3 regions of the Rhizobium sp. CNPSo 3670 genome follow, and region 3 is predicted to be linked to each of the others. Evidence: predicted binding sites of a transcription regulator. Region 3 holds the regulator's gene; each other region holds the start of a gene.
What was found. The regulator PhoB, encoded in region 3, activates phosphate uptake and scavenging genes when phosphate is short. The targets are predictions, from matches to a motif close to TGTCATNNANCTGTCAT.
Positions count from the first base shown of each region.

Region 1: AC13QO_RS27535 (NAD-glutamate dehydrogenase) is a predicted target of PhoB. The motif match lies at 2,203-2,219, and genes of this name have one in related genera.
Region 2: AC13QO_RS01355 (DUF1045 domain-containing protein) is a predicted target of PhoB. The motif match lies at 1,791-1,807, and genes of this name have one in related genera.

Region 1 covers NZ_JBXSOL010000047.1:10,885-15,072, forward strand. The annotation lists gene AC13QO_RS27535 (NAD-glutamate dehydrogenase) at 1-1,993, opposite strand, end outside; gene pdxY (pyridoxal kinase PdxY) at 2,272-3,147, shown strand; gene AC13QO_RS27545 (carbonic anhydrase) at 3,219-3,860, shown strand; gene AC13QO_RS27550 (GGDEF domain-containing protein) at 3,952-4,188, shown strand, end outside.
Region 2 covers NZ_JBXSOL010000001.1:261,558-265,745, reverse strand. The annotation lists gene AC13QO_RS01360 (alpha-D-ribose 1-methylphosphonate 5-triphosphate diphosphatase) at 1-990, opposite strand, end outside; gene AC13QO_RS01355 (DUF1045 domain-containing protein) at 1,004-1,699, opposite strand; gene phnE (phosphonate ABC transporter, permease protein PhnE) at 1,840-3,183, opposite strand; gene phnE (phosphonate ABC transporter, permease protein PhnE) at 3,191-4,150, opposite strand.
Region 3 covers NZ_JBXSOL010000008.1:223,743-227,930, reverse strand. The annotation lists gene pstB (phosphate ABC transporter ATP-binding protein PstB) at 1-469, shown strand, start outside; gene phoU (phosphate signaling complex protein PhoU) at 514-1,227, shown strand; gene phoB (phosphate regulon transcriptional regulator PhoB) at 1,353-2,036, shown strand; gene AC13QO_RS11125 (GcrA family cell cycle regulator) at 2,423-2,956, opposite strand; gene AC13QO_RS11120 (aspartate aminotransferase family protein) at 3,381-4,188, shown strand, end outside.

The DNA.
Region 1 (4,188 bases), on a different contig from region 3:
TGCCGGCCTGGCGGAGGTATCGGGCATAGGCGCGCAATACATTGGTTTCGCGGGCTGAGAGCCCGGCCGAAAGGATCAGCCGGTTGAAACTGTCATTGTCGATCGTGCCGGCAAAGGCGGCGACGAAGGCTTCCTCGAGCGCAGCGCCATACCGATGGAGGTCGATGTCGCTGCCGTTGCGGGTCTCGAGCTCCATATCGTGCAGCACGACGAGTTGGGTTGCGCCATCGCCGACCTGTACCCCGATGTCGAAGGTGCGTTCGCTGACGACATTGAAGCCGAGGTTCTCGAGGAGCGGCACGCGGCGTGACAAGGCCAGCTGGCCGCCGGCGTGGAAGATCTTCAGCGAGAGGATGCGGCCCTGTTCTTCCTGGCGGTGATAAAACTGGATTCGCAGCGGCTCGCCGGCGGCGCAGGCGCCGATATCGGCAAGGTCGGCGACGGTTTCTTCAGGGGTAAAGGAATCCTGGAAAGCCTGATCGACCGATAGTTTCGGCGACTTTGGTCCGGCAAGCGCTTCGAAACGGTCGTCCCAGCGGGCAGTGATTTCGCGGATCGTCTGCTCGAGCCTTGCCTGCGGTATGCGCGGCGTCTTGCCGCCGGAACGGCCGATGATGAAATGCACCCGGGCGACGCCGCCTTCGGGAAAAGCCGGATAATAGGCGGAGACACGGCCGTCATAGACGGTCTTCAGATAGGTGCCGATGCGCTCGCGCACGATCGAATCATATTCCTCACGCGGCACATAGACGATGACCGAGACGAAGCGGTCGAAATGGTCGATGCGCGGCAGGACGCGCACGCGCGGCCGGTCGGCGAGATCGTTGATCTGCTCGGCAAAGCTCGCAAGCAGCGTCGTGTCGATCTGGAAAAGGTCGTCGCGAGGATAGGATTCCAGCGTGTTGTCGAGCATGCGGCCGGAATGGCTCATCGGGTCGAAGCCGAAATGCTCCTTCACCTTTTCGATCTTCGACCGCAGCAGCGGGATTTCGGAGGCGAGCGAGGTATAGGCCGTCGAGGTGAAGAGGCCGACGATGCGGAGTTCCCCGGTGACGTTGCCCTCGGCATCGAAACGTTTGACGCCGACATAATCCATATAGGCGCGGCGATGGACGATCGACTTTACATTCGCCTTGGTGACGATCAAAAACTCTGGGCCGTCGAGGAAGGCGAGGATCTCCGGCGTGGTGGTCACGGCGTCCTTGCCGGTACGCAGTACGAGAACGTCCGGGTTGGAGAGGATGCCGAGGCCGGCGCCCTTGTCGCGCTCGACCTTGGCGTCGGCGCCCTTGCCGGAATAAATATACTCACGCATGCCGAGGAAAGTGAAATTCTCGTCGCGCAGCCAGGTCAGAAAGGCCACCGCCTCGGCATGTTCGGCCTTCCTGCGGCCAGCACCGTTGGCCGACAGCTCGGCGATTACGCCATCGAGCTTGGCAAGCATCGGCTTCCAGTCCGAGACCGACAGACGGACCTGTTCGAGCACGGTCTGGACGCGTTTGACGAGGTCGGCAGCCTGGGTGGAATTCAATGGGGCGATATGAAGCTGGATATGACTGACGCGTGCCGCGGGATCGCTCGGGTGGTCGGCGGAATAGAGCGTGGGAGCTCTGCCCTTTTCCATGACGAGGATTGGATGCACGGCCATGAACAGATCGCGGTAGGTGCTCGTCACTTCACCCATGACCGATTCATAGAGGAAAGGCATGTTCCGGTCGGTCACCGACAGCACCGAGACGACGGTGCCGCCGGGTGTCACCTCGGCAAGTGTGTCGATGCTGACGCGGGGCGTCTTGCCGTTCCAGGCGGCAAGTTCCTTCGCCGAATGCACGGCAGACCGCGCCAGCATGTCGGGCGTATAGAGTTCCAGATCGTCATTGCTGGCCCGGCCAAAGAGAATTTCCGGATCGAGATGCGCCTCGCTCATCGCCTTGGCGATCTTGCGCGCAGTCTCGATCTGCTTCTCCCGTTTCGGATTGTTTCTGGCAGCCATGGAACGCCTCCCCGCATTGGACTGATTTTTTCGCAAGCTAGCAGAAGATTTGTCGAAAGAATCCCTAAAATAGCGCTGTCGGGGACCGTTTTGATGCTTTTTTGCCGGCGGAAATGAGAAATTGGCAGAGTTTTTTCGCTTTTGAGGCCGAAACGCGTTGGTAAGGCCTCTCTTCCTGGTTTGCTTTCGCGGCACATTTCCATGCTCACGTGAAGAATGGTTGACAGCTCGCCGTCAAAAAGATCATCAAACGCCATCATCATTCGGACCTCGGTTTCATGTCGGAAAATGCAGCGGGCACAGTCATCGTTATTTCCAGCCACGTCGTGCGTGGCTCGGTTGGCAATCGGGCGGCGGTGTTTGCGCTGGAGACGCTCGGCCATCCGGTCTGGGCGCTGCCGACCATCGTTCTGCCCTGGCATCCCGGCCATGGCCGTTCGACGCGGCTGACATTTGCCGAAGCGGAATTCGACGCGGCGATCGAGGATCTGCTCCGCGCACCCTGGATCGGTGAAGTCAGGGCGGTGCTTTCGGGCTATTTCGGCAATGCCGCCCAGGCACGCTCGGTGGCCCGGCTGATCGCTGCGCTCCGGCAAAACAATCCCGAACTGCTTTACGTCTGCGATCCGGTCATGGGCGATCTCGGCGGCCTCTACGTGCCGGAAGCGACGGCCGAGGCCATTCGTGATCATCTCATTCCGCTGGCCTCGCTCGCAACGCCGAACCGGTACGAGCTCGCCTGGCTGTCGGGAGCACCGCTCGATGACAACGGCGCAATCATGGAGGCGGCGCTGGCGCTCGGGCCGTCACGCATGCTCGTCACCTCGGCGGTGCCGATGATGGCGGGCGGCACCGGCAATCTCTACCTTTCCGGCCGTCACGCGCTCCTTGCCGAGCACCGCGTTGTCGAGAACCCGCCGAATGGTCTCGGCGACCTGCTGGCTGCAGTTTTCCTGTCGCGCCTGCTGTCCGGCCTCGAGGACGAAAAGGCGTTGCAGCTTGCCACCGCCAGCGTGTTCGAAGTGCTTGCGCGTGCGGTCAAGCGCGGCAGCAACGAGCTGATGCTGGCCAGCGATGCGTCCAGCCTGTCGACGCCGATGGCGATGGTGCAGATGCGCCGGCTCGTACACCCGGCGCAGCGTCGGAAAAAATGACGCATTTGCCAATGTGCGCATTTTGCGGTGCAGCAGTTGATCTTGTCCTCCGCGCGCGCTAATCCAGAGGCATGCAGCGTTTTCCAAACACCCTTCTGAACGGTTATCGCAACTTTATGAACGGGCGTTATGCCGACGCCCGCGACAGGTATCGGCAACTGGCCGAAAACGGCCAGAGTCCGAGTACGCTTGTCATTGCCTGTTCGGACTCTCGTGCGGCTCCCGAGCTGATCTTCGATGCCGGCCCGGGCGAGCTTTTCGTCATCCGCAACGTTGCCAATATGGTGCCGCCCTACGAGCCGGACGGCCATTTCCATTCGACATCGGCCGCTCTTGAATTTGCCGTGCAGGCGCTGAAGGTTTCGGACATCGTCGTGATGGGCCATGGCCGTTGCGGCGGGATTCGGGCGGCACTCGATCCGAATGCCGAGCCACTATCGCCCGGCGATTTCATCGGCCGGTGGATGTCGCTGGTCAGACCCGCAGCCGAGCAGATCCAGAGCAATGACGTGATGACCGCGGCCGAGCGGCAAACTGCGCTCGAGCGTGTCTCCATCCGCAACTCAATCGACAATCTCAGAAGCTTTCCCAATATAAAGGCGCTGGAAGAAGCCGGGAATCTTCATCTTCACGGCGCTTGGTTCGACATCTCGACAGGTGAGCTCTGGGTGATGGACGCGGACACGCGTGACTTCATTCGTCCCGAGATCTAGGGACCAGCGGGTTTATCAGTTTTTTAAGGATTGCTGTTAAACTTGCATCAATTGGTTGCGCGACCGGCATTTGATCACGTGGCGATTGGCGATGAAGTTCGAAACCATCAAAAAGGTTATGCTGGCCGCCATTCTGCTGCCCTTCGCCTTCATGCTGATTGAAGGCGCCTTCGTTCTCCGAACTTCCATCCAGCATTACAGGGATCTTGAGAAAGACCGGCAGTTCGCCGATGTGCTGGCGCGTGGCGGGTCGATCGCGGCGACTGAAATCCTCAGTGAAATCGATGCCACTCGCCGCTATCTCGCGCATCCCAGCAGCGAGACTGCA
Region 2 (4,188 bases), on a different contig from region 3:
CGCGATCGCTTTCGGAAGGGTGATGCTTTCCACCTCGTCGGCAAGGATGAAGGGTGCATGCAGCAGGCTCAGCGGCACGTAGTCGGAGGACAGAACGTCGAGCACGCCCATTTCGGCGAGATCGCGGGCGGCGATGTTGCCGGAATGGGATTTGCCGCGCACGATGTTCGGCGCCCCCATCAGCACGCTCATGCCGTGCTCGTGCGATGCCCGGGCGGCATCGAAGCTGGTCGGAAACTCGGCAAGGCGCACGCCATTGTCGATCGCCTCGTCGACATGGGAGAGTGTGGCGTCGTCATGGCTTGCGACCGTGATGCCGCGCTCGGCGCAGACCTTGGCGATGGCGTTTCGATGTGGCGTCGAATTGCGCGCCGATTCCGCCTGGCGCTTGGCGACGAAACGGGCGAAGGCCTCGTCGCTCAGGCCCCGCTTCTTCTGATAGTAGAAGATGTATTGATCCATCGTCTGGAACTGCCGCTGGCCGGGCGCATGATCCATCAGCGAGACGAGCCGCACATGCGGATCATTTTCGAAATCGGCGAAATGTTCAAGTACATTGTCGGCCGATACCTCGCAGCGCAGGTGGATGAGGTGTTCGGCGCGCAGCCTGCCTTCCTTCTCCGCCGATTGGATGGCGTCGGCCATCTCTCGCATCTCGCCATGTTCGAACCCGCCGTCCTCGTCCGCGCCCATGCGCAGGCAGTCGAAGACCGTCGTGATGCCCGATGTGACGATCTGGGCGTCATGCGCCTGGACGGCAGCCGTCTTGTGCCAGCGGATGCCCGGACGCGGCTGATAATGGCCTTCGAGATGGTCGGTATGCAGTTCGACAAGGCCGGGAATGACGTAATCCCCCTCGAAATCTTCGCCGGCTACCGAATTGCCTTCAGAGATATCGGCGATCTTGCCGTCGCGGATGAGGATCGATCCTGAAAGGATGTCGTCCTCGAGAACGATGCGGGCGTTGGAAAAGACGGTCTCTTTGCTCATATTGTCAGGTCTTTCAGTTTTTGGCGCCGGCAAGGGGCAGCCAGGAACGAACTTTGAACGGGGCGCCGCGCGTCTCCTCGATGAAGACGGCGAGACCGGAGATCGAAAGCGGCCGGCCGGTGAAACCGGCAAAACGTTCCGCCAGGATTGCTCTCATGACCTCGGCGCGCTCTGCAGGCACCTGCCCGCTCAGTGTCATGTGGAAACCGAAATCCTCCATGACGTAAGGATAGCCCCAGCGCTGCAGATTGGCGCGCTGGCTGTCGCTGAGCCTTTCCGGATTGCGGCGCGCGATATCGGCCTCGGACAGCGTTGCGCGGAACGGCTCGAAGGACTTTACCACCTTCGCTGCGAAATCTTGAAGAGGTTGATGAAGAGAAGCCGGAACAAGGGCAAAAAATCGACCGAGCTGACCGAGGACGAGCTGGGGTATCTCGAAGGCCGGGGTCCGGGCGGCAAACTCCTCGGCAAAGGCCATGAGATCCCTTTCGGTGACTGAACCGGCAAGCGAAAACGGCGCCTTGATCGTCGCGTGAAAGCCGTAGCGTCGCGGGTCGGCGGTCAGCTCGAACTGCTCTGCCGCACTCAGCCTCTGATGTTCGGGTGCAGGATAGGTTTCGCCGGTGAAAGCATCGCGGCCGAGCCAGAGCGAAGCCGCGCCGGTCAGGGGATCATCCTTCGGCGGCGAAAAATAGAGAGCGTAGCGCAAGGCTTTTGTCCTGGGGATCGTCGAAACGGGGAGCGCAATGTGCAGTGATTTGGCGGCGAACCGCAAGCAGGCTCCCGGCTAAAAGATTTCCGTGACAGAATGATGATGACGGCCGCGCCGCCACCGCCTTCATCGAGTGCTCAGTGCGAATTCTTGCCCATCAGCCGATGGCGCAGCGCGTTCGATGCGGCGTCGAACAGGAAGACGACGATCAGGATCAGAATGACCATATAGGCGACGTTTTCCCAGTTGGCGTTGGTGCGCATTGCCTCCCAGAGTTTGAGGCCGATGCCGCCTGCGCCGACAGCGCCGATGATCGTGGCGCCGCGCACGTTCGATTCCCACTGGTAGAGCGTCTGGCTGACGATGACGGGGACGATCTGCGGCATGATGCCGTAACGATGGACGAGCACCGTCTGGGCGCCGGTCGATTTGATGCCTTCTCGCGGCTTGTTGTCGATGTTCTCGAGCCCCTCGGAATAAAGCTTGCCGAGCGTGCCGGTCTCGGTGAGGAAGATCGCGCCGCTGCCGGCAAGCGGCCCTGGGCCGAAGGCGCGTGTCAGGAAAAGCGCCCAGATCAGCATGTCGACAGAGCGCAGGAAATCGAAGAAGCGCTTGAGAATCTGGTTCATGATGCGGTTCGGCGTGATGTTGCGTGCCGCCAGAAAGGCGAGCGGGAAGGCGGCGAGGGAGCCGAGCAGCGTTCCGAGAAAGGCCATGACGATCGTCTGGAAAAGCTTGGTCCAGACGTCGCCGTGCTGCCATTCGCTGTTGTTCCAGATGTCATCGAAAGCGAGCGACAGGTTGGACTGGTCGGGCTTGATGCGCGGGCCGGAGACAATGAGGCCAAGGACGTCGCCGACCGGCTTGTCGAAGAATGACGATTGCGTGTCGAAGAGGAAATTTGCCCAGCCGAGGAAACGCTTGCGAACTTTCACGCGATCGACGGAAATGCTGACGTCGCCGGCAAAGCCGAGATCAGCGAGCACGTTGTCGTCATAGACCGTCATCCAGCTCGGCACCGGGCCGACCACCTCGGGCGCGCCGCTCGAAACGTTGACCGGGACGCTGACGCCGTGCGCGGTCACGATCGTTTCGCTCTTCGAAACGGTGATGCTGCGGCTGGTGCCGCTGACGGAAACGGTGATGCTGCCATCGGGATTGTTGACCACCCAGTCCGGATGCGGATTGTCGCCGAGCGGCGAGAAGCGGGGATAACGCACCTCGATCGAGCCGTCATCCTGGATGCGGAAGTCCGGCTGCACATCATAACTCACCCATTGGCTGAGATAGATGCCAACGCGCTCCCAGTGGGCTTCGGCAAGAAGCTTGGGCAGGTCAAAGAACCAGACGGCGTAGAGGCCGTAGAGGAGGCTCGCACTGAGGATCATCAGCCCGCCGAAACGCTGGCGGAACGACCGGTGGAAATATTCTGGATAGCGCGCTTCAATCTCATGCATGCGGTTTGCGTCGATCACCGTCATGGCGGCCTCAATGTTGCAGAAGGAAGGCGTGTTCGCCGACGAGACGGCGGCGCAGCCAGGCGGAGAACTGGTCAGCGGCGATGATCGTCACGAACAACAGGAGTACGAGGGCAACGGTCTTTGCGCCGAAGCCGCGCGAGATCGAAAGCTTCAGCTCTTCGCCGATGCCGCCGCCGCCGACGGCGCCGATGATGGTCGAGGCGCGCACGTTGATCTCCAGGCGCAGCAGCGCATAGGAGGTGAAATTCGGCAGCACTTGCGGCAGGACGGCGAAGCGCACCCGCTCCCACCAGTTGGCGCCGACGGCCTTCATCCCCTCATGCGGCTTCATGTCGATGTTTTCGGCAACCTCGTAGAAGAGTTTGCCGAGCGCGCCGATCGTGTGCAGGGTGATGGCGATGATGGCGGCGACCGGCCCGATCGACAGGATCGCCGAAAACAGGCCGGCGATGACGATTTCCGGGAAGGCGCGCAGGAATTCCATCAGCCGCTTGGTGAAGACGCGCAGCGGCCACGAACTCGTCAGGTTGCGCGCCGCAAAGAAGCTCAAGGGCACGGCAAAGACGAAGGCGATGACAGTCGAGATCAGCGCCACGTTGATCGTGATGATCATCAGCTCGAAATATTCCGGGATGTAGAAGTCTCCCCAGATATAGACGCGGCCTTTGATGAAGTTGAATTCCTCGCCGCCCTTGTCGTTGACGCTCGCTATGTCGAAGATCGCGCGCCAGACGTCGTTCCAATCCTTGGGGATGAGCCAGCTCAGGAAGTCGAATAGGTGCGGCAGGCGTTCGAAGAAATGGCCGGCATTGCTCTCATCGGCAAAGCGGACGGAGCTCACGAAAGCCGCGATAAGGATAACCAGGCCGAGCACGGTGTAGAAGCGGCGCTTGGCGACCATCCGGTCCCAGGCGGTGCCGATCTCCTGCGTGCTCTGCATGTGCGGCTGTGTGTCGGCAATGGTCATGGACGCTCCGCGGATAACAAACAAAGGGCGGCCGTTGT
Region 3 (4,188 bases):
CCCGAAGTCGATCTATGAAAACGTCTCCTACGGCCCCCGCATCCACGGTCTCGCCAAGTCGAAGGCCGATCTCGACCAGATCGTTGAGAGCAGCCTGCAGCGCGCCGGCCTCTGGAACGAGGTCAAGGACCGCGTGCACGAATCCGGCACGGGCCTCTCCGGCGGTCAGCAGCAGCGCCTGTGCATTGCCCGCGCCGTTGCCGTCAGCCCGGAAGTCATCCTGATGGACGAGCCCTGCTCGGCCCTTGACCCGATCGCCACCGCCAAGGTCGAGGAGCTGATCCACGAACTGCGCGAAAACTATACGATCGTCATCGTCACCCACTCCATGCAGCAGGCCGCGCGCGTCTCGCAGCGCACCGCCATGTTCCACCTCGGCAATCTTGTCGAGGAGAACGACACCGACAAGATGTTCACCAATCCGGACGATCCCCGTACCCAGGACTACATCATGGGTCGCTTCGGCTGATCACGGCCATCCGAAGCCTTCCCCTTATTCGAGGACAAAGCCCCATGGCATCGACACATATTTATTCTGCCTATGATGATGATCTGAAGTTCCTTTCCAGGCGGATTTCCGAAATGGGCGGCCTGGCCGAACAGATGGTCGCCGAATCCGTCCGGGCGCTGGTCAACGGCGATACCGCGCTGGCGCAGAAGGTCATCTCAGACGACGTGATCCTCGATCACACCGAGCGCGAAATCGGCGACAAGGCGATCGTCACCATCGCCCGCCGTCAGCCGATGGCGGCGGACCTGCGCGAAATCATGGGTTCGATCCGCATCGCCGCCGATCTCGAACGCGTCGGCGACCTTGGCAAGAACACCGCCAAGCGCGTCATCGCCGTGCAGAGCACCGGCGTGCCCCGCAAGCTCGCCCGCGGTCTCGAGCATCTCTCCGAGCTGGCGCTTGTCCAGCTCAAGGAAGTGCTCGACGTCTATACGACACGCGCTGCCGACAAGGCGACCGCCATCCGCGAACGCGACAACGAGATCGACGCCATGTACACCTCGCTGTTCCGCGAGCTCTTGACCTACATGATGGAAGATCCGCGCAACATCACGAGCTGCACGCATCTGCTCTTCTGCGCCAAGAACATCGAGCGCATCGGCGACCATGCCACCAACATCGCCGAGACGATCTACTACATGGCAACAGGCGCCCAGCCGGAAGGCGATCGCCCAAAGGATGACAGCGCCAACACCGTCGGCGCCGCGACGGAATAATCCTTCCAAGATTGCGTGCGCGCCCGTTCGGGGCGCGCAAAGAGGTCGCAGCCAATTTCTGAATTTGCGCAGGACGCCTGCTTAAACCCCCAGTTTAAGGCTTGTGCGCGAGGAGACGGACACGCATGATCCCGAGAGTCGCAGTTGTTGAAGACGAGGAAGCCCTCAGCGTGCTCCTTCGCTATAATCTCGAAGCCGAAGGCTTCGAGGTCGATACCATCCTGCGCGGCGACGAGGCCGAAATTAGGCTTCAGGAGCGCACGCCCGACCTGCTCATCCTCGACTGGATGCTGCCCGGCGTCTCCGGCATCGAACTCTGCCGGCGCCTGCGCATGCGGCCGGAAACCGAGCGACTGCCGATCATCATGCTGACGGCGCGCGGCGAGGAGAGCGAGCGTGTGCGCGGACTGTCCACCGGCGCCGACGATTATGTCGTCAAGCCCTTCTCGACCCCCGAACTCGTCGCCCGCGTCAAGGCGATGCTGCGCCGTGCCCGCCCCGAGGTGCTGTCCTCGGTGCTGAAATGCGGCGATATCGAGCTCGACCGCGAAACCCATCGCGTCCACCGCAAGAGCCGCGAAGTCCGCCTCGGCCCGACCGAATTCCGCCTGCTGGAATTCCTGATGTCGTCGCCGGGCCGGGTCTTTTCCCGCTCGCAGCTGCTCGACGGCGTCTGGGGCCACGACATCTATGTCGACGAACGAACCGTCGACGTCCATGTCGGCCGCCTGCGCAAGGCGCTGAACTTCTCCAACATGCAGGACGTCATCCGCACCGTCCGTGGCGCGGGTTATTCGATGGAAGCCTGAGGCTGAGGGAGTGTGTGGGGTGGGCGTTCCCGCCAAACGCACGGCAGTACGGCTTGTGAGGCCCCCCTTGCCGTCGTCGATCGCAGCCGCTTCGTCGCCAGCGTCATTGCGCCGGCGAGGCTTATGCGTCTCGGCACCAACCTCTCCTCCGTCATCCCAGGGCTTGACCCTGGGATCCATGCGGCTGGCACGGCGTGAAGAGCTGATGGCATCCAACTGCTGGGAAACAATTGAAGCCGAGTGCTTGGCTGTGGCTCCCAGGGTCAAGCCCTGGGATGACGGAGTGTGGGGTTGGCTTGGTTGCTATACGCAAAGGTCACCTCCCCAATCGAATAAAAAAACGGGCCACTCGGCCCGTTTCACATGCTCAGCGATACAGCCCCCGCTCAGCTGACCCGTGCCGCCGCCCGGCGCCTTTCGTTGATCGGCTGATAGGCAAGCTTCTGATGATAGCTGCAATAGGGCGAATTGTCGGGGGACTCGCAGCCGCAGAAATGGAAATCTTCCTTGAGCGGGTCGCCGACCGGCCATTTGCAGGTGCGTTCGGTGAGCTCCGTCAGGCCGAGGCGGCGAGAAATCGGCACGACCACATTGCCGGCCGGCACATACTCCATTTCCTCGACGGCATCGACCTCGATCTCTTCCTTCAGCATCGTTGCGCCCTGTTGACGGGTCACGGTGCGGGTGGTGATCCGGGAGGCGTAGTTCGGCGCGCGCGGCGCGGATGTCTGGCGCTTCGGCGTGCGCGCCGCGGTGGCCGTGCCGCCGGCCTTGGCGCGGCCGGGAAGGCTGAGCCTGTGCACCTTGCCGATAACGGCGTTTCGGCTGACGCCGCCAAGCTGCGCAGCAATCTGGCTGGCGCTCAGTCCTTCGGCCCAAAGCTTCTTGAGTTTCTCGACCCGCTCGTCTGTCCAGTTCATGCCCTGTCTCCACCTTTTGCGTTGGTGATGGCAGAATCCCTCACCGTTGTCCCGGAAGCCTCCGAAACAAGAAACGCTTGATCAATTTTGGTGACTAGTTCCGCCGCATGCAGTCTAGTAATTGAACTTTAACCTAGTGTGAGGCTGACTCCGTGACAAGAGTCGCGGGAATCCGGATGAATCGAATTTCAAGTTTTCCCCAACTTGCTGCCTCTGCGTGGCATTTCTGCAATAATGCCTGTTGAAGGCCGAAAGTGCCGCTGCACAACCTTGCTGCATAGGCTAAGGCGCCAGTTTTGTTGACAATGCAGCGCGAAAAGGAAATAGTACCGCTCGCCGCCGAAAGGCGGCATTTTTGATTTTTTGGACCTGGTTTTGTTAGCCGGAGTCCGTGCAAGACAACATTGAACGGGAGACCCGCGCCATGGCTGAAGCCGCGCCGCTTTATGACACCTATTCTCGCGCCCCGCTGCGGTTCGAGCGAGGCGAGGGCGTATGGCTGATCACCGAGAGCGGCGAGCGTTATCTCGATTTCGGCGCCGGCGTCGCCGTCACCTCCGTCGGCCATGGCAACTCGCATGTGGTCGCGGCGCTGAAGGAGCAGGCCGACAAGGTCTGGCACCTCTCAAACATCTATGAGATCCCCGGCCAGGAGCGCCTCGCCAAGCGGCTGACGGACGCTACCTTCGCCGATAAGGTGTTCTTCACCAATTCGGGCGCCGAGGCGCTCGAATGCGCCATCAAGACCGCGCGCCGCTACCAGTTTTCCAAGGGCCATCCCGAGCGCTTCCATATCATCACCTTCGAGGGTGCCTTCCATGGGCGCACGCTCGCGACGATTGCTGCCGGCGGTCAGGAGAAATATCTCGAAGGTTTCGGCCCCAAGGCGCCGGGTTTCGATCAGGTGCCGTTCGGCGACATCGAGGCCGTCCGCGCCGCCATTACCGATGCGACGGCCGCAATCCTGATCGAGCCGGTGCAAGGCGAGGGCGGCGTGCGTCCCGCCACCGGCGAATTCATGAAGGCGCTTCGCCGGATCTGCGACGAAAACGGCCTGCTGCTGATCCTCGACGAGGTCCAGACCGGCGTCGGCCGCACCGGCAAGCTCTTCGCCCATGAATGGTCCGGCATCACGCCCGATATCATGGCCGTTGCCAAGGGCATCGGCGGCGGTTTCCCGCTCGGCGCCTGCCTTGCCACGGCCGAGGCTGCCTCCGGCATGAAGGCCGGCA